Regions from separate parts of the Bacillus spongiae genome, predicted to be linked through region 1. Evidence: a T-box and tRNA genes for the amino acid it is inferred to sense, from the RefSeq annotation. Region 1 holds a T-box; the other holds one or more tRNA genes.
The links. The T-box of region 1 lies ahead of leuS (leucine--tRNA ligase). A T-box ahead of a tRNA ligase gene usually reads a tRNA of that ligase, here a tRNA-Leu.

Region 1 (10,777 bases):
TGTTCCGAATTACGGATTGAACATCCGTGTAACAGGACAAAGTGCTGATGGTAAAGTTGGTAAAGTATTATTATTCAAGAAATAATTCAGAGTAAGCGATCGCTTTCGAGCGATCGTTTTTTTGTTTTTTTAAAAGCATATTATTTTTTTTCTCATCAAGCATTGGATATAATAATGGTCATCCAAAATAAAAGGAGTTGTTCTCGAATGACCTTAAAGCTGAGTGTATTAGATCAATCACCGATTGCAGAAGGCATTTCTCCAAGTGAAGCACTTCAGCAAACGACAAAGCTCATTCAACATGTCGAAAAGCTAGGATTCCATCGTTTTTGGGTGTCAGAACACCATAATACGCCAACGCTAGCAGGATCCTCACCAGAAATACTTATTGCTCACTTAGCTGCAAATACGGAAAAAATTAAAGTAGGTTCCGGAGGGGTAATGTTGCCACATTACAGTCCGTTTAAAGTAGCTGAAAATTTTAAAGTGCTAGAAGGGTTACATCCAGGACGAATTGACCTTGGTCTTGGCAGAGCCCCAGGAGGGATGCCCCGAGCGACTTTAGCTTTAAACCGTGGAAAGCATCGTGATATTAACGAATTTCCTGATCAAATTGAAGAGCTACAGTATTATTTACATGATTCTCTTCCTGAAAATCATCCTTATTATGGATTGAAGGCAACGCCACTTATTCCTACTGTCCCCGAAATGTGGTTATTAGGTTCAAGTGCATCAAGTGCAATGCTTGCTGCAAATAAAGGGTTACCATATACCTTTGCTCAGTTTATTAACGGGAATGGTGGCTCACACTATATGCAGCATTATCGACAGCAGTTTCGTCCAAGTAAGTATTTCCAAGAGCCAAAGGGAATCGTCGCGGTCTTTGTTATTTGTGCAGAGACAGATGAAGAAGCAGAACGAATCGTATCGAGTGTTGATTATGCCATTTTGATGTCAGAACAAGGAGTAAAATCGAATGGGGCACCTTCACCCGAAAAAGCACTCTCCTATTCTTACTCTTCTTATGAACTAGCTCGTATACAAGAAAATCGCAAAAGAATGGTTATTGGCAGTCCAAAAAAAGTTAAGGAACAGCTGCTCGCTTTAGCTTCTTTGTATGAAACAGATGAAATCATGGCCGTAACGATTACCTATGATTTTGAAGATAAATTGAAATCCTTTGAGTTGCTAGCGAAAGAGCTACTAGATTAAGATTCGAATAAAGCTTGATTGGATATTACAAAAACAAAAAGAAGCCATTTTGAACAAACAAGTTCAAAGTGGCTTCTTCTACTATTCTACCTATGTTATGTCGTAATTGCTCCTATGGTCACCCATGTTGAAATTTTATCTGGATGCTATTCTTTAAATAGTCGGGGGAAGACGTCCGGGATTGTTGGACTTCACTGTCACCCAACTTGTATAAAGACATTACAAGATAAACAGAGGTACCGATAAAGTGATTTTTTAATTCTTCGTTAGTCTTGTCTCTCATTTCAGTACGAATTGAAAGTATACATGTTCTATTTCAAGTTTTTTAAAGATACTTTTGCAGATAGTTTGACAACCCTTTTTCTAGACAACAATCTAGAAGATTGTGCTAAAAAATAGTTTTTCTTACCATCAACTGCAAAGCTCTTTCCATTTTCAATTCCTCGTAAAGCAGTTTGAACAACTTGTTTTGGTGTTCTAGTCACACTTGGAGTCTTATCTCCAGCTGCTTCAAAGAAATTTGTATTGGTCGCTCCCGGACAAATGGCAAAGAAGGTAATTCCTTTCGATCGATACTCTTCTGCTAAAGATTCAGTAAAGGATAATACAAATGCTTTCGTAGCAGAATATACCGCCATATATGGAACAGGTTGAAAAGCAACTAGAGAAGCAACATTGATAATTGTTCCTGCCCCTCTTTTAACCATTGATGGAAGAAATTCATGAGTAAGATCAACAATTGACTGGACATTCACTGTTACTTGCTTATGATCGATTTCTTTTTCATTATTCAAAAATTCACCTGATGTTGCAAAACCAGCATTGTTTACTAAATAATCAATAACTAGTCCTTTTTCTTTAATTGTTTCACTGATATCTTTTGCAGCATACTCTACGCTTAAATCAGCTGTTATTACCGTTGCTTTCACTTTGTATTTTTTCGTAATATCTTCAGCTAATTTATCAAGTGCAGTTTTTGTTCTTGCTACTAATACTACATCCATCCCTTTTTCTGCTAATTGATAAGAAAATTCTTTTCCTATACCTGAAGAAGCTCCTGTAATTAACGCTGTTTGTTTCATAATTTTCCCCTTTCAACTTTCAATATATTTTTAATTCAGCATTTAATGAAATATTATTAAGTACACTCTTTTTCTACAATATTTAGTAAATTTTTCAATTGATGAATCGATTCAGTTAGCGATAGGGTATAGAATCTTTGTGTTCCTTTTTGCTCTATGTTCACTAAGCGATTGTCTCTTAACATTTTTAAATGATGAGAAATTGCTGGTCTGGACAAGCTCAAGTGACTGGTTATCTCATTTACGGATAATCGTTCATGTTGAGCGAGTAATAAAATAATATCTTGTCTTGCAGGGTCACTAAAGATTTGTAATAAAGACCTACATTGACGAAATACAATTAAGGCTTCCTCTGACACTCAAATCCTCCTTTATTAAAATATTTTTATAACGTTTATTAGTTTAAAAGTTTAAACTAATAATAAACACCTCTTTACAAATTGTCAACTATTTAGAAAGCATAGAATGGGTTAAAAACCTTTTTTGCAATTATTAGTGAAATAGATTAGGAACAAATAAAGAAGCACATTTCTGTATAAAAGAAACCTGCTTCTTTATTTTAGATGATTGTGCTCATATAACAATGTCAATAATGTCAGTAGAAGAAGAGTAAGTTATTTTTTTTCAATCGCAATAATAAATGGTGGGTGGTTCTGTCCGTTAATAAATTGATATTGAAGAACATGTGCTTTTTGTTGATCTAGCTGACTAACAAAAGTAATTACTTCATCACGCTCAATTTTTCCTTCGTCATGACCGTGATAAATGACCAGAACAATTATTCCTTCAGGGGCTAACAGCTCTAGTAAGTCTTCTAATGCTTTAATCGTCGTATTGCCTTTGGTCACGATACTTTTGTCTCCACCTGGGAGATAGCCTAAGTTAAAAATAGCTGCTCTTACTTTTCCATGTATTTCTGCTGGGAGAGATGACTTAATATGCTCGTGTCCGATTGGGTGAAGGGTTACTTGCTTTTCAAGGTTTTCATTTTCTAAACGAATGGTAGTATTGCGTAATGCTTGTTCTTGAATGTCAAAGCTATAAACATGTCCAGTCTCACCCACTAGTTTTGCAAGCATAACACTATCATGTCCATTCCCCATCGTTGCATCGATGACTATATCCCCTTTTCCAGCGGCCCTTTCTAATAGTTGATGCCCAAAAGGTAGTATACGGTCAAGTTTCATTTTACTATCTCCTCTGCTGAAACATAATATTTTCCTTGCCAGCTATTTCGTTTCTTAAGTTCCGCATCTATCGCGTTCAGAACTTGCCATTTATTGACACTCCACATTGGACCAATCATTAAATCGATTGGACCATCTCCAGTAATACGGTGGACAATCATTTCAGGTGGAAGAATTTCTAATTGGTCACAAACTAAATGAATGTAATCTTCAAATGATAGAAAATCTAGCATCCCTTTTTCGTATTGCTTTACCATTGGTGTTCCTTTTAGAAGGTGAAGCAAGTGAATTTTAATTCCTTGGACATCAAGGTTTGCAACCGTGTTAGCTGTTTCCATCATCATGTCGTGACTTTCTAATGGAAGTCCGTTAATAATATGAGAACAAATTCGAATGTTATGTTTTCTGAGTTTACGAACACCGTCAACATAAGTACTATAATCATGCGCACGATTAATTAATAGTGCAGTTCGTTCATGTACAGTTTGAAGTCCTAATTCGACCCATAAATAAGTTCGTTCATTTAACTCAGCTAAATACTCTACAACATCATCTGGTAAACAATCGGGACGGGTGGCAATGGATAATCCAACGACGCCCTCTTGTTTTAACACGGTCTCGAATTTTTGTCGGAGGACATCGACAGGGGCATGAGTATTCGTATAGGCTTGAAAATACGCCAAATATTTTCCATTGTTCCACTTTTTGTGCATTTTATTTTTAATTTCATTAAATTGAACTTCGAGAGAATCAATACGGTTTCCAGCAAAATCACCAGACCCGGCAGCAGAACAAAACGTACAGCCACCGTGTGCGACCGTACCATCACGATTCGGGCAATCAAATCCACCATCTAATGCAATTTTAAAAACTTTATGTCCAAATTCGTTGCGAAGATGATAATTCCAAGTATGATACCGTTTGTTGTCTGATGCATATAGAAATGGGTTTGTCTGAGACATTTCAGACACCTCCTATAATCATTGTCATTCATTTATACATACAAGAAATTTTATCATGAATAGAGAAATGGGGCCAATTAAGATGGAGGAATAGGCGACTTTTACCACTTATGAAGGAAAATAACTCGGAAAAACTAAGTTCGAAACATCCCAGTGATTACCTTCACAATTATTAATGATGAAAGGGAGGGTGAATATGGCTACGAGAGAATCAGTTGAGGCTTGTTTACAGCAATGTGAGAATGCCATTCAAATTGCACAGCAGCAATATACAGCTGGAACAAAACAAGCGCATTACCACGATGAAGATTACTCCAATGCTCTTCAAGGGTTAGAAAATGCAGCTAATGAATTGTTAAAAATGACCGATAGCGCCAGTCATCAGCAACGTGAGCAATTGCATCGTATGCGCCTTCAAGTGCAACAATTACAAAATGAAATGATTTTATTAGACCATGATCATTAAATTAAGGAGAGGTTAAATTTGGTAAAATCACGTTCAAAGCAAAATAATCCAGAACAAAAAACACGATCCGCCGAACGGAGTCTAGATACTGAATTTGGTAAGGAGTATAATCCTGTAAAAGCAGCAAAGAAAAAATACGAAAAACAAAGTCAACCAATAACATCAAAACAACATACAGAAATACCGGATTAACGATGAGCAGGGAAATCCTGCTTTTTTATATTTAAATTTTGATCCGTATTTTTCAGTGTGCTTCACAACTCTTGTCGTTTTTGAGAGTAGTGACGGTTGGACGTCTGTACTTAGGTTTCGTTCCTTAATGATGTCTAGCTTCGTCGACTTGGGGCTCGGGGTCAACTACCACCCCACGCAGGAAATCAGGATTTCCTGCGTGCTTCGTCAAATGCCTGTCGCTGCTGAGCGACCCGACTGCGCATTTCGGTGTTGCATATAGTATTAAAAACTATTAAAATACTTCTATTATCGAAATATATTTTAGAAGGGACGGTGCTTTTATGCCAAGGGCGTTGTGGTTGCTTGTGCTCGGAATGGTCGTGAACGTTACAGGATCCTCTTTTTTATGGCCGTTAAATGCAATTTATATAAATGGGCATCTCGGTAAGTCTCTTACCGTTGCGGGGATTGTTTTAATGCTGAATGCCGGTGCTAGTGTCGTTGGAAATCTGATCGGTGGAATTCTTTTTGATAAACTTGGTGGGTATCGTTCGATCATGACTGGGATAGCCATTACGTTAGTTTCTTTAACAGGTCTAAATTTTTGGCATGAATGGCCGTACTATGTATTTTTTCTTCTGTTTATCGGTTTTGGGTCTGGTATAGTCTTTCCATCAATTTATGCGTTGGCCGGATCTGTTTGGAAAGAAGGAGGTAGGAGGGCATTTAATGCTATTTATGTAGCACAAAATGCAGGAGTAGCAATCGGAGCAGCACTAGGTGGAGTGGTTGCTGACTATTCCTTTGATTATATCTTTTTAGCAAACTTGTCTATGTATCTAGTATTTTTCGTTATTGCATTTTTTGGATATCGAAATATTGCTCATCAGTCTGTACAACAAACGAATGTGTTAAAAGAAAATAAGAAAATTATTAATAAAAATAAGTTCACTGCACTGTTAATACTATGTGGAGCCTACTTATTATGCTGGGTTGGATATGTACAATGGCAGTCAACCATTGCCACTTATACACAAGAAATTAACATATCATTAAAGCAGTATAGCATTTTGTGGACGATTAACGGTTTGATGATTGTGTTTGGACAACCTTTTCTTCGTCCGCTTATAAAGCGATTTGATCAAAATTTAAAAGGACAAATCATCTTAGGTATATCCATCTTTATGGTATCATTTGCTGTTGCAGGAAATGCCGGTGCCTTTAAAGGGTTTGTAGCAGCCATGGTGATTATCACAATTGGTGAAATGCTCGTATGGCCAGCTATACCGACAATTGCTAATCAATTAGCTCCAAAAGGAAGAGAAGGTTTTTATCAAGGGATTGTTAATTCAACAGCGACAGGTGGGAGAATGATTGGTCCTCTGTTTGGTGGTATATTAGTTGATCTTTATGGAATGTCGATTTTATTTTATGTATTAATCGGATTGTTGATTATTGGAATTTTTCTGACCGTTTTCCATGACCGTCTGTTAAAGCGTAATGAAAACGTAACGGTATCGGAGTTTCTATAATGTTTACTCTTTATAAATTGTGGATAAAATAAAAAAATCTACAAATGGTCCAATGGTACTTGCAACTCAACTGAATATTGCATACAATAAAAAACAAATCATATTTAATGCATTGAAAAGGAGTAGTAATGAATGACTTTCGTTATTAGAGAGTTGACGGGTGGTGCAAGTCAACCGAAAGGGTCATGAACTCGCCTTGGAGTTGTAAACATGAAATGAGTAGTGTTTACCGTTTGTCCGCGTTAAGGACTGTGAGCCGAGTGCATCTATTGCACTAATTTGGGTGGTACCGCGGGAGTATAAGTTAACCTCTCGTCCCATGTTTGATACATGGGGCGAGAGGTTTTTGTTTTATTTAAAAACAAAATAACATTTCTCGTTGCCTTATCAGTCGTATTAGGGCAGTTGGTTCATACACTCAACTTCGATGCTATTTTTACTTAAAAAAGGAGGAGTCACCTATGAGTTATAAACATGGTGAAATTGAAAAAAAGTGGCAACACTACTGGGAAGAACAAAACACGTATAAAACAAGTGAGGATGCTGACAAGCCTAAATTTTATGCATTAGACATGTTCCCGTATCCATCAGGTGCTGGACTACATGTAGGGCATCCAGAAGGCTTTACTGCAACGGATATTCTCTCAAGAATGAAGCGTATGCAAGGCTATAATGTTCTTCATCCAATGGGGTGGGATGCATTTGGTCTTCCTGCCGAACAATATGCGCTTGATACAGGAAATGATCCAGCCGAATTTACAAAAGTGAATATTGATAATTTTCGTAGGCAGATAAAGTCATTAGGTTTTTCTTATGATTGGGACCGTGAAGTGAACACGACGGACAAAAATTATTATAAATGGACACAATGGATTTTCACCAAACTTTATGAAAAAGGATTGGCATATGTGGATGAAATTCCGGTGAACTGGTGTCCAGCGCTTGGAACTGTATTGGCGAATGAAGAAGTCATTGATGGAAAAAGTGAGCGCGGGGGGCATCCTGTTGAGCGTCGACCTATGCGCCAATGGATGCTAAAAATTACTGCCTATGCTGATCGTTTACTTGAAGACCTTGAAGAGTTGGATTGGCCAGAAAGCATTAAGGATATGCAGAGGAACTGGATTGGACGTTCAGAGGGTGGAGAAGTCATCTTTAAGGTTGATGGACATAACGAAACATTGGCTGTGTTTACGACTCGTCCTGATACCATATTTGGAGCCACATACGCGGTGCTAGCACCTGAACATCCTTTAGTAGAAAAGATTACAACTTCCGACCAAAAAGTAGAGGTTGAGACTTATATTGATTCTATTAAATCAAAAAGTGACCTTGAACGCACAGATCTTGCGAAAGACAAAACAGGTGTTTTTACAGGTGCCTATACGATTAACCCAGCAAATGGGGAAAAAATGCCGATTTGGATTGCCGATTATGTGCTTATGAGTTACGGTTCTGGTGCTATTATGGCCGTACCTGCCCATGATGAGCGTGATTTTGAATTCGCTCAAAAATTTGATCTACCAATTAAAGAAGTAGTAGTAGGTGGGGACATTACAAAAGAAGCATATACGGGTGAAGGTAAGCACATCAATTCTGATTTCCTGAATGGTCTAGATAAAGAAGAGGCAATTAAAAAAGCACTTGTATGGCTTGAAGAAAACGAAATCGGTTCTAAGAAAACGACTTACCGCCTTCGTGATTGGCTATTTAGTCGTCAACGTTATTGGGGTGAACCGATTCCAGTTATTCACTGGGAGGATGGAACAAGTACGGTTGTAAAAGAAGAAGATCTTCCACTAGTACTTCCAAAAACAACGGAAATCAAGCCATCTGGTACAGGAGAATCACCACTTGCAAATATTGATGAATGGGTAAATGTTGTCGATCCTGAAACAGGGAAAAAAGGTCGTCGTGAAACAAATACAATGCCTCAGTGGGCGGGTAGCTGCTGGTATTATCTACGTTATATCGATCCGGATAATGCAGAACAACTAGCTGACCCTGAAAAGCTGAAAAAATGGCTTCCTGTGGATATGTATATTGGGGGAGCTGAGCATGCTGTTCTTCATTTGCTCTATGCTCGTTTCTGGCATAAATTCCTCTATGATATTGGAGTTGTTCCTACAAAAGAGCCATTCCAAAAGCTATTTAATCAAGGAATGATCTTAGGGGAAAATAATGAAAAAATGAGTAAGTCAAAAGGAAATGTTGTCAACCCAGATGAAATTGTAGAGAGTCATGGTGCTGATACACTTCGACTTTATGAGATGTTTATGGGACCACTAGATGCCTCAATTGCCTGGTCTGCTACAGGTCTTGATGGTGCTCGTCGTTTTATTGACCGCGTTTGGCGTCTAATGGTTGAAGAAAACGGAAGCTTAAGTAGTAAAATCAAGGATACGAGCAATGGTAAGCTTGATAAAGTGTACCATCAAACCGTTAAGAAAGTTACAGAGGATTATGAAGGTCTTCGCTTTAATACAGGGATATCTCAATTGATGGTATTTATTAATGATGCTTATAAAACCGATGTACTTCCAAAAGAATATATGGAAGGATTCGTGAAGCTTCTCGCACCAATTACCCCTCATATTGCAGAAGAGCTTTGGAGCAAGCTAGGAAATGAAGGGACGATTTCTTATGAAGCTTGGCCTACTTTCGATGAGGGAAAACTTGTAGATAATGAAGTTGAGATTGTTGTACAAATTAATGGTAAGGTTCGTGCAAAACTATTGGTTTCTCGTGAAGCAACTCGTGAGGAGCTTGAGAAACAAGCATTGGCAGAAGTACAAGAAACAATTGAAGGAAAAACGGTTCGAAAAGTGATTGCTGTTCCTGGAAAACTCGTTAATATTGTTGCGAATTAATCATAATGAAGCAGGGTATCCTGCTTCATTATTGTTTATCAATAGATAATAATTTTGTTAGGAGGGGGAGTATGATCAGAAGGCTAAATGGGGATGATCACCGTCAAGTAATGAATTTGCTTCAGCCTAAGTCAGCTGAAAACCTATTTATTATTGGGGATATTGAAGCATATGGCTACGAACAAGATTTTCAGATGCTGTGGGGGGATTTTGATTCTGAGGAGAATCTTAGAGGCGTATTGCTAAAATATGAAGAGAACTATATTCCTTATGCAAGTGAAATGTTTGATGTCAAGGGATTTTCAAATATTATAAACAAAGATCAATACTGGACGATGCTATCAGGGCTTAAAAGAATCACAAGTATGTTTCAACCTTTTCTTAACAGGAAGCTTATAAAGAAAAGAGAATTATTTTATGCGAAGTGTTATACAGCTGATAAGCTTATTCTTCAAGACATGGAAAGCGTGAAAAAAGCTAATGTGGATCATATTGAGGAGATTGTAGACTTATATGATCAAATACCCGAATTTGAAAGTACTGAAGGTGTAGAAAGGAAAAGGCGTAATATGGTTGAAGGGGTATCCAGGACTTATTTTATCGAGCGCGACGGTAAAATGATTGCGGCTGCTTCAACTGCGGCAGAAAATACACTATCTGCTATGGTCGTAGGAGTGTGTACACTGCCAGCCTATCAGAAACAGGGTTATGCAACGAGATGTATAAGTAAGTTGACAGCTGATGTGCTAGCAGAAGGGAAAGAACTTTGCTTATTTTATGATAATCCTGATGCAGGTAAAATATATAAAAGATTAGGTTTTGAAGAGATAGATGAATGGGTGATTTATCGTTATTAAGCACTTAAAAGCCTAGAGTTTTAATCCTTCTAACGGCTTTGCTATAATAAGGGCATGTGAACAAGAAAGGGTGATGAGTGGTGGATCAAATTAAAACAATTACGCCTGAAGAGCTACAAAGAAAAATTCAAAATGGTGAAGAGCTTTATCTTGTAGATGTTAGAGAAGATGAAGAAGTGGCAGAAGGAATGGTGAAGGAAGCAAAGCACATTCCGATGGGGACAATTCCTGAGTCATTAGACCAATTCGAGAAAGAAAAGGAATATATTTTTATTTGTCGTTCAGGTCGTCGAAGTGAAAATGTTTGCTATTTTATGCAGGATCAAGGCTTCAAAGTGGCGAATATGGAAGGCGGAATGCTAGAATGGGCTGGGGAAACTCAACGCAAAGCATAATTACATAATTATTGCTGAAAAGAATAACCTCAGCTTGTTT
Region 2 (10,777 bases), on a different contig from region 1:
CTTATAGTGGAGCACACAGGAAGAGAAGGCGATTGCAAAACAACGCGACGATTTTCGTGAAGGAAAAAAGTATTCGAAGAAACAGATAAAACATGCGTTAGGGTTGCATGATGCACATTCGTATAAACAAGTGGAAGAAATGACTGGAATCAGCAAATCGACGTTAATTCGAGCGAAACGAAAGAAGTTGACGGAGTAAAGTTCTCGCCCCTCAAGCCACTCCGCCGCGCCCAGGCGGTCTGACGCCGACAACTAGCGCGCAATTTTTCGAACTCAGGGCGTAAATGTGCTATTGAGTTAAGGAGTGATTATAGTGGATAAAGACCAAGAATTCATAAAAATATTGGAAAAATGTAAAGAAACAATCAACAAATATGCCCCAGACCACCTAGATGAAAAACCACGATTTATAGCTATGACAAGAGACATTGATGACCTTTATATGTCGCTAAACTAGGAAAGGTATATACTCATTTTTTCTACATTCAAATTGTAAAAATGGTTGATCGAAACGATCCGGAAGAGTTGATTGATGATGTAATGAAAGTCAATAAATTTTATGTTAAACATTATAGAGAGCATAGGGGAATTGTAGTGGATAGAGATAAGGAATTTTTGAAGCTATTAACAAAGTGTAAAGAAACCCTACAAAAATATATGCCTGATCACCCTGATCAAAAGCGGAGATATGAGTTAATGATAAAGAGCATCAAGGGTCTATCGTATACTGCCAAGCAAGGAAAAGTTTATACGAAACTACGATTTGTTCAAGTTACCTATATGATTAATAGGAACGACCCTGAGGAATTAATTGATGCGGTAGTAAATTTAGATAAATTCTACGCTGATAATTATCGAAAAATATAACCGTCATATGGCGGTCTTTTTTTCCTTCGTCAAGCACACTTAAAATCCGAGCATAAAATTTTCACTTTGACCCCTGAGCGTATTGAATCGCTGCTTTATATGCTAACAGTGGGTCGGTGAATTCTGCTGCAACGGTACAGCCATCGCATGAACCTAACGGCTTGTATTTATCGCCTTGTTTTATTACGTCTGCAATCACTTTATATTTGTCGGGTACATAGAGAAATGATACTTTTTCGTTCACAGTACGACCTTCTAATGAACATGTTTTTTTCCGACGGTTAATTATTTCAATTATAATACATCGATAGATTTATTGGCTATTTTACTAGTCTAAAGATACGATGACTTACCTTCGGGAATTTTAGCGAGTTGAATGAAAAGTGAAAAGCTCCAGGTAGTAATCTGCTTTTTCGATACGGAAAACGGCACAAATAGTGCGCTGTTGATTTCGCTTATTTTACGGTCGGAAATTTTTTTTTACGAAAAGTATTGACGGGATATTGTTACGGTGATATATTATTTAGTGTTCGCACTATTCAGGTGCGTCACTATACAAATCGTACGCGGTGCATGAGCCTCCGAAGTACTGATATTATGCCGGTGTGGCGGAATTGGCAGACGCGCACGACTCAAAATCGTGTTCCTTCTGGAGTGTCGGTTCGACCCCGACCACCGGTACTTTAATAAAATTTGCGGGTGTAGTTTAGTGGTAAAACCTCAGCCTTCCAAGCTGATGATGTGAGTTCGATTCTCATCACCCGCTCCATAAAATTATAGAGTGTGTCTTCAAATGTCACGATACTATTAATTTTTTTCCTAACGTTTTTACTTGTTAATGCATGAATTTTATGTTACGATAGTTATATTCATGCGGGTGTAGTTTAGTGGTAAAACCTCAGCCTTCCAAGCTGATGATGAGGGTTCGATTCCCTTCACCCGCTCCATACATATTAATTTAACGTATTATTTTTCGCTCTTGCTGAAATGATGCGTTTTTTTGTATGGTCTTTTCCTGGTCGCGATATTATGCCTATTTTCATCAATCGTGATTGCTACAAACTTTATCTTAATTACAATTAATATAAATCTGGTCTTCGTTGTCGGATTTTTTATAGTCTATCTCCTTTGGTTAGAAAGGATAGATGAGAGGTAAGATTGGATCCTCGATGTTTTCATCTGAAATATTTGAGAGCCCAAAAAAAGATGCGAGCTATTCGCATCCTTCACATGATAGAAGATAAGAGTGGGAATTACCGCCATGGATATTTGTAAACATCTTCTCAAGAGAATGTGTAAGCTGTTTTCCTCTATCGTTGGAGATGGATGGAGGGAGGTAAACAATTTGAAGTGCATGTGTAGTATCCGTGTTGACTGCTGTTCGTTCTGAATCAACAAATGGACTACCGAAAGCACCTAGTTTATCTTTTGTAATGATCATGTTTTCTAATGAATTTTCACGGCGGTTTAGTCCTATAAAGGTATCATTCTTCGTACCGATTTCGATGGTTACAGAGTGATTAATCTTTTCCAAGTCATAAAGACCGATGGGTGTCTCATATTGCAGTGAAAAAAAATTGTTTAAATCCACAGCAGAATGTACAGTATTTAAATAATTTTGTTTGTAAATTCGTCTATACATTGCCTCTACAGACGGACGATAACGGCTTGGGTTGGTCCCAATTGTTTTAAACAGATTTCTCCACTCAGATATGCCTGACCTTTGTTCAAGTGGTTTCGTATCAACGTCAAAGTATATAGATTCTTGAAATAATTGTAAGCGTCCCTTTAGCATCATAGGTGACTCACTTACGGTTATGTTATGATACTCAATAATTCCGAACTTTAGAGGGGCTTTCATGCATAGGGTTTGATTTAAAGTAATTTCCAATGTTTCCACCTGCCATTTCTAATAAGGGTAGTTTATCATAGTGAAAGAAAAAATTTAAATGAATAGATTTGTTGTGGGTAATTCAAGAGTATTACATCTTAGTGAAAGGAGGTTGCATCGATGAATTATCAGCTTTTAAAAGAAGAGATTATTGAGTTTTGCAAACATAATGGGATCGATAAAATTGGCTTTACAACCGCCGATCCATTTACAGAAATGAAAAATCGTTTAATTCGCCAGGAAGAGTTGGGTTATCAATCTGGCTTTGAAGAAAAAGATATTGAAAAGAGAGTAAATCCATCCTTAATATTTGAAGAGCCTAAATCTATTATTAGCATTGCCTTAACTTACCCTTCTAAAATGAAAAATGCGCCTCAGAGTAAAAAAGGTGAGAGACGAGGAATCTTTTGCCGAGCGTCTTGGGGGAAGGACTATCATGATGTTTTAAAGGACAGATTAGCAAAGTTAGAAACGTTTATCTCTTCGAAGGTTCCTAATGCAAGGATGCGTTCAATGGTAGATACAGGTGAACTAGTTGATAGAGCGGTAGCAGAAAGAGCAGGAATCGGCTGGAGTGGGAAAAATTGCTCAATCATCACGCCGGAATTTGGTTCATACGTATATTTAGGTGACATGATAACGAATTTACCCTTTGAACCTGATGCGCCAATCGAAGACGGCTGTGGTACGTGTAATAAATGTGTCGATGTATGTCCTACAGGTGCTTTAATTCAAGGAGGTCAATTAGATTCAAAGCGCTGTATTGCATTTTTAACTCAGACAAAAGATTTTTTGCCTGAAGAGTATCGAAGTAAAATTGGTAATCGTCTGTACGGCTGTGACACTTGTCAAACAGTATGTCCAGTGAATAAAGGAAAGGACTTTCATTTTCATCCTGAAATGGAGCCGGACCCTGAAATAGCAAAACCATTATTAAAACCACTTCTGACGATTTCAAATAAGGAATTTAAAGAAAAATATGGGCCAGTATCGGGTTCTTGGAGAGGAAAGAAGCCAATACAACGGAACGCTATTTTAGCACTTGCTCATTTTAAGGATGAAACGGCAGTTGAAGATTTAATTGGTTTATTAAACAAAGATGTGAGACCTGTTATTAGGGGGACGGCTGCCTGGGCATTAGGGAAGATTGGTGGAGAGCAAGCATTTCTTGCATTAAAGCATTCGCTTGAGAAAGAAACGGATCAAGATGTGATAGTTGAAATTAAAAAAGGGTTGGATTTTTTTAATGAAGCATAGAAATTCTTAGGCGGTACTGTAGAAACGAAAAAATTCATACGAACAAAAATGTGTTATGATAATTTGAAGGTTTTATTTTATCCTATTTAAAGAGTGTCTGAAAAACATAAGAGGGGTTGAATAGGTTGGATTTAGTTGTCGTTCTTTCATTTATTGGTGTGGCGGTATTATTAACATTAATGCCAGGACCGGATATATTATTTGTTATTGCTCAAAGCATTTCACAAAATAAAAAAGCAGGTATTGCAACAGCTCTAGGACTATGTACAGGCTTGATTGTGCATATAAGCGCTGCTACCTTAGGTATTTCAGCGATTATTTATCAGTCCTCGCTTGCATTTGCAATCGTGAAGTATGCTGGTGCTGCCTATTTATTGTATTTAGCTTGGATGTCTTTCCGTGAAAAAGAAAGTGATCAAATGATGGGGAACCAAAAAGTATTGGCCTATCGATCTCTATACAAAAAGGGAATTTTAATGAATATCTTAAACCCAAAAGTGTCGCTATTTTTCTTAGCGTTGTTTCCTCAATTTGTAGACGAGTCGGTTGGGTCTGTATCACTTCAAATACTGTTATTAGGAATCGTCTTTTTAATTCAAGCTCTGGTGATTTTTACTATTGTAAGTATCTTTTCAGAAAAGGTAGGCAATGTATTAACAAATTCTTCTTTTATTTCAAAACGAATGAATGCAATAAAAGGCAGTCTCCTTGCTATCATTGCTTTACAAATTGCCTTTTCTGAGAAATAAGCATTCTAACAAACTAAAAAATAGGGTTAAATGTCCATTCACCGTTTGTTGGCGGGACATAATAAAGAGAGTACTATTTTGAAAATTTTTTCACTCAACTCTTTACCCTTCTCATTTTATGTTTATATTTATAGAGAATTTTAAAAAAGTTAAAAGACTTAGCCATTGCTAAGTCTTTTGTTTTTTTCTCTTCTGTTACTACATAAAATGTATGGAGGAGGCGAGAGCATGAGGGATATTGTCATAAAACAGATTGAATCGCGAATAGCGGAAATGGTAAAACCAAATGGAAATTTCCGTGAAGAACGTTTAGCTAGAAAACAACAATCACTTCGCCAAAGAAATGCTGAAATTTTAAAGGTTAAAGTGAACGGGAAGGTAGACAATATAACAAATAGAGGCCAGAATACCATTATTACTTATCACCTTCACTTTCAAAACTTAATAAAACAAAAGCAGTTTATATATTTAGAAGAGGAAGTGGAAAGACGATACAGTGTTTTAGACCATAATGAGGTAGTGAAGGATGAAGAGGTCTATAAAGAAGGTCACCAAGGTGATGATGATACTAGGTTGATTGTAGAAGAAAATGATGATCAAAGAGTGACCTATCGATATGATCGCTTAAAGGCTGTTCAATATGCAGAACTTTGGTGGGATGATTATAATCCAGCCTATAAAAAGTTCGAGGTGGACTGTACGAATTTTATTTCACAATGCCTTCACGCTGGGGGAGCTCCAATGAGAGGGCATGGCAACCGAAGTAAGGGGTGGTGGATGGGAGGGAATAATTGGAGCTACAGCTGGAGCGTAGCAAATTCACTTCGCTGGTATCTCCCTTCCTCAACAGTTGGCTTACGTGCAAAAGAAGTAAATGAACCAGAAGAATTGCAGCTTGGTGATGTTATTTGTTATGACTTTGAAGGAGATGGAAGAACCAATCATAATACAATTGTGACGGCGAAGGATGTGTACGGTTCCCCGCTCGTCAATGCGCATACGTACAATAGTCGTATGCGATTTTGGAATTATGAAGACTCTACTGCATATACACCGAACATACAATATAAGTTTTTTTCGATTGTAGACGATGAATAGACCATGTTTGTGAGAAAGCTACTGAAAAAACAGTAGCTTTTTTTGTTTTTTGAAATGAATTTTACATAGCTCGAAATGATTCTTGAGTACTTGTTGTACGATCATGAAATTATGAAAGAATTAATAGTACTTGTTGCTAGAAAGGTAAGAGTACGTTTTGACTTCCTCAGTATAAATATCTTTTTAGCTTGACTTATGACTGACACATAAACATTTTATAGTAAACGTGTAAGGAAAATAGCAAGAAAAAATTTAAGGAGGAATAAACATGATTAAAAAAGTAGGTTTATTTGCTTTAGCAGGAGCTATTACATTTGGTGGAGTAAGCGCAGGAAGTGCCTATGCGAATTTTGATGGTGAGAAAGAGGGTTTTAAACAATTTCTAAACGAAGAACGTTTTGCTGAGAAATGGAGCCAACTCTCAGATGAAGAAAAAGAAACAAAGGTAAAAGCTAAAGCTGAGGAGCTAGGGATTGAAGTGGAAGGGAAATCCATCGAAGAGTTAAAGGAGCTTCTAAATGAACAGCGTCAACAAAGGCTCTTTGATCGTGCTGAAAAAGCTGGTATTGATACAGAAGGAAAAACGGTTGATGAAGTAAAGGCTTTATTAAAAGAACAAGCCCCTAAGCATAAAGGGAAGAAAATGAATAAAGAAGACTTTATAGCAAAGTGGAATGAATTCTCAGATGAAGAAAAAGAAGCGAAAATAAAAGAGCGTGCAGAAGAGTTAGGAATAGACGTTGAAGGAAAGTCTACAGAAGAAATTAGAGAGTTAGTCACAGCGGAGCGTCAGCAAAGATTATTTGACCGTGCTGAAAAAGAAGGCGTTGATACAGAAGGAAAAACAGTAGAAGAAGTTAAGGAATTACTTAAAGAAGCAATTAAAAGTAGCAAAGAAAGCTAAAGATTCTAACATGTGAAGGGGCATACCACCTATAAATTGGGTGGGTGCCTTTTTTATTGGCTTTTTTTATAGTGGAATAGTAGAGATGAAAAAAATGTTCTCTCTAGATGTAAGGAATTTTTTGTTTATTAAGAGTTCTTGAAAAAAAGCGTTGAATGGAATATAATGGCTTAATATTTAGATTTAATAGGGGGAGCGAAGATGAAACAAGACGAGGCAGTAAAAAGCATTTCACAAAGTTTAATAGACGACCCTATGGTTCAAGCCATTTTTTTAAAGGGGTCGATGGGAAGAGGAGAAAATGATGAATACTCCGATGTTGACCTCTATTGTTTAGTAGATGAAAACGATGAAAAGGAGTTTCTCGCTAACCGGTTAAGACATTTAGAAGCATACAGGAATATATTATTTTCTGATGATATTTTTATTATTGCACCACAAATAATTGTGGTATATGATAACCTACTCCATGTTGATTTTTTTACTGTTACACCAAAAAGCTTTAAGGAAAAAGATTTTTTTCAAGTAATATATGATCCGAAAGGTTTGCTAACTCCATTTCAACTCACTCAAAATTTATTATTGTCGCCAAATGAATTTGATGTTCATGTGACTGATGTAGCATGGTTTTTATTTCAATACAATAAGGCTTATAAGCGGGGAAATGCTTTATGGGCGGTGGATATGCTTCATCAAGTTATGACCCACTTGTCAAAAGTATTATTACATCGATATAAACCTGAAAGAGCTCAATTGGGATTGAAAGCTCTTGAGTCACTGTTACCTAGTACCCAACTTGATGAAGTAAGAAAAATCTTTACTTACATAACGCCCGATACACATGAACTATCCGTTCAATCGATAATATCATTATTACAAAAAGAAATAGAATGGATTGAATCCACTTTAGAAGAGGGCTCTCAAGCTGGCTCATTTATGAAAACGATGATGAACGAATTAGAGTGCATATCGTGAAGACTATATAATCAAAGCGCAATCGGACAGTAGATTATAAATGTTAAGGGTCTTTCCGTTTTAGTTAGGCAAACAATGAAGCTTTCTCCAACTGAAGCAACAAGATACGAGGGATAGAAGACAATTGGTATGAGATGTAAAAGACAGAGGACTAGTTTTTCTTACATACTTCCTCTGTCTCAATAGTTAGCTATCCAACTGCTTTTTTAAACTTTCATTTAAATACAATGCTTTTTTTAATGAAGATTCGTCCCGTAAAATATCCCCAGGTGCATTCCCCTCACCAATGATATAATCAACAAATTCCATATTGACAAAGTCAAAAATATATTTGAATTGTTGAACTAATGGTAACCCCACTATTTTAGGGTTTCCACCACCCGTTATCACAAGATAGGCTTTCTTTTTACTCATTTCAGCTTTAAAGTTAAACCTTTCATCACGAAGATACTGCGACCAGCGGTCAAAAAAGAGCTTCATTTGCCCCGACATACCGTACCAATATAATGGGGTAGAAAACACGTACACATCATGACTGAACAAGGATTGAAGGATATCCTCAAAATCATCCTCAACAATTGGGAATCCTTCTGAAGAATGTCGTTTATCTTCGAACGGTACAATATGTTGATTTAACAAATGAATTTTAGTATAAGGTATATCCTTCAGCATATGCTCAGTAAGAATCTCCGAATTTCCATTTCTTCTGGAACTTCCAAATATGGTTAAAATATTCATAAAAGTACTCCTTCTCTTCTTATAAATTTGTAGCATGATTATTTCTAAAAAAAGATGAAAATATATAGAGAACAATTAAAGAGATATTTCGCCATCAACTTTCGTTTTCCTGCATTGATTGAACTATATAGGTATTAATTTGCAATAAGAGCAAGTTTTTTCTAAATAACTGCTCTGTATTGAACGTTTTTTCTAAAGGGGATTTTAATAGAATTATTTTCTAAAAATAATAAAATATGATAATATAACAATAATATTGAAGGGTGGGATTATAGATGAAAAAAATAGTTGTCAATCGTAATGTACATGTCTTATGGGTGAAAATGAACTAATTATCGAGCAAGTTGTTTTTGGAAAGGAATGCTCGGTGTATGTTCAAAATAGGAGGAGCATTCATGTTAAGTAAACAAGGATTTGATTTATGGGCAAATAACTACGACCAGACGGTCCAGTTAAGTGAAGAAAATAATTTATACCCATTTGCTGGTTATAAGGAAATACTAAATCAGGTTTATAATGAAGCAATGAAAATAAGAAAATCGACCGTGCTAGATATTGGTTTTGGTACAGGTGTTCTAACAACCAAACTATATGACCATGACCATCAAATAGATGGAATGGACTTTTCTGACCAAATGATTTCGATAGCGAAAATGAAAATGCCAATGGCTAACTTAATGAAGTGGGACATTACAACGGGGCTTCCTGAATCCGTGAAGGAGAAGAAGTATGATTCTATTATAAGCACCTATGCATTACATCATCTTTCAGATATCGATAAAGTGGCTTTATTAAAGGACCTTCTCCAATTACTTACGGATAACGGCAAAATATTGATTGGAGATATTGCTTTTCAGACACGTGAAGACCTTGAAGCATGTAAGAAAAAAAGTCTAAATTATTGGGATGAGGGTGAGTTCTATTTTGTTTTTGAAGAAATAAGTTCAGCTCTTAGCCCCATTTGTAACTGTGAATTTCACCAAGTCTCTCATTGCGGCGGTGTTTTACTTCTCACAACGTAAGGGAGTAGGCACCTTTCTGCTCGATTATTAGGTGGATCATTCACATTATTATTATTTTATGCAGCACTTCAACTTAATGATAAAAAGGATTGAACTATTTTTATTATTATGGTAAGGTATAAAAAATTTGAGGTGAAGAAAATGCTTCGGCTTATTATGAACGAAACCTTGTCTCAATTACATCATCATATTAATTAGTCTTGCTATTGAGTTTTTTTACAATCTCAAATAGGAAGACTATTTCTCATTAAACCGTATGGAATAAGTATTTTACACTTATATCTTGTACGGTTTTTTATTTTATCAAAAATGGAGGTAGAGGAAATGAAAAAGATGGATTACCAAAATGTAAAGGGGACCGAAGATTATTTACCCCAGCAAGAAGCTCTGAGAAGGAAGATTAAAAGAACGTTAGAGGATGTGTTTATTCGGTATGGCTGCCAGCCTTTAGAAACACCAATTCTAAATTATACCGAACTCCTTGCATCAAAATATAGTGGAGGAGCGGAGATATTACAAGAGATGTATACTCTTTCAGACCGAGGGGAGCGGGACTTAAGCTTACGATATGACCTTACGATTCCGTTTGCTAAAGTTGTAGCAATGAACCCTACAGTGAAAAAGCCATTCAAAAGATATGAAATTGGGAAAGTTTTTAGAGACGGTCCTATAAAAACGGGGAGATTACGTGAATTTACCCAGTGTGATGTAGATATTGTGGGGGTAGAATCACAAATTGCTGAAGCTGAATTGATGGTAATGGCAATAGATGCATTTAATGCGCTTAATTTAGAAATCACCATTCAATATAACAACAGAAACTTATTATCCGGTATGTTAAAGATGTTTAATGTACCTAACGATAAAATTAATGACGTGATTCTAGTACTAGATAAATTAGAGAAAATAGGGGTTACGGCAGTTGGGAAAGAATTGATTAAGAAGAACATACCCACTCAATCAATTGAGGCGATTCTACAGTTTATTCGAGAAGAGAATAATAGAACTATAAACTATTTTGACACCTATTCTATGGTCAATAAAGAAATTGAAAAAGGACTAGTGGAACTTAGGGAGTTAAGGTCCTACTTGAAGTATGTTGGCGTGGATAAAAAATGTGTATTTAATCCCTTTTTAGCAAGAGGGTTAGATATTTATACGGGATCCATTTATGAAATATTTCTTGAGAATCAATTGATCAAATCAAGCATAGGTAGTGGAGGAAGATACGATAACGCAATTGGCGGACTAATCGGAACTTCTCAATCGTTTTCTA

Region 2: it encodes a tRNA-Leu, which carries the amino acid that the T-box ahead of leuS (leucine--tRNA ligase) is inferred to sense. The anticodon was not compared.

Annotation. Positions count from the first base shown of each region.
Region 1 is NZ_JBBAXC010000016.1:43,219-53,995, forward strand. Features, by position in the region: gene WAK64_RS17245 (immune inhibitor A domain-containing protein) at 1-85, shown strand, start outside; gene WAK64_RS17250 (LLM class flavin-dependent oxidoreductase) at 208-1,212, shown strand; gene WAK64_RS17255 (SDR family NAD(P)-dependent oxidoreductase) at 1,524-2,294, opposite strand; gene WAK64_RS17260 (ArsR/SmtB family transcription factor) at 2,351-2,653, opposite strand; gene mnmM (tRNA 5-(aminomethyl)-2-thiouridylate-methyltransferase MnmM) at 2,909-3,481, opposite strand; gene mnmL (tRNA modification radical SAM protein MnmL/YtqA) at 3,478-4,443, opposite strand; gene WAK64_RS17275 (YtzC family protein) at 4,640-4,909, shown strand; gene WAK64_RS17280 (glycogen biosynthesis protein GlgD) at 4,928-5,101, shown strand; gene WAK64_RS17285 (MDR family MFS transporter) at 5,425-6,615, shown strand; T-box leader at 6,719-6,938, shown strand; gene leuS (leucine--tRNA ligase) at 7,077-9,485, shown strand; gene WAK64_RS17295 (GNAT family N-acetyltransferase) at 9,557-10,342, shown strand; gene WAK64_RS17300 (rhodanese-like domain-containing protein) at 10,423-10,737, shown strand.
Region 2 is NZ_JBBAXC010000003.1:6,548-17,324, forward strand. Features, by position in the region: partial or broken gene WAK64_RS04255 (recombinase family protein) at 1-199, shown strand, start outside; gene WAK64_RS04260 (hypothetical protein) at 314-457, shown strand; gene WAK64_RS04265 (hypothetical protein) at 595-867, shown strand; gene WAK64_RS04270 (hypothetical protein) at 929-1,111, opposite strand; tRNA gene WAK64_RS04275 (tRNA-Leu) at 1,467-1,548, shown strand; tRNA gene WAK64_RS04280 (tRNA-Gly) at 1,563-1,636, shown strand; tRNA gene WAK64_RS04285 (tRNA-Gly) at 1,741-1,814, shown strand; gene WAK64_RS04290 (B3/B4 domain-containing protein) at 2,081-2,767, opposite strand; gene queG (tRNA epoxyqueuosine(34) reductase QueG) at 2,879-4,015, shown strand; gene WAK64_RS04300 (LysE family translocator) at 4,141-4,764, shown strand; gene WAK64_RS04305 (amidase domain-containing protein) at 4,993-5,862, shown strand; gene WAK64_RS04310 (hypothetical protein) at 6,131-6,766, shown strand; gene WAK64_RS04315 (nucleotidyltransferase domain-containing protein) at 6,968-7,741, shown strand; gene WAK64_RS04320 (flavodoxin family protein) at 7,928-8,479, opposite strand; gene WAK64_RS04325 (class I SAM-dependent methyltransferase) at 8,875-9,501, shown strand; gene WAK64_RS04330 (histidine--tRNA ligase) at 9,826-10,777, shown strand, end outside.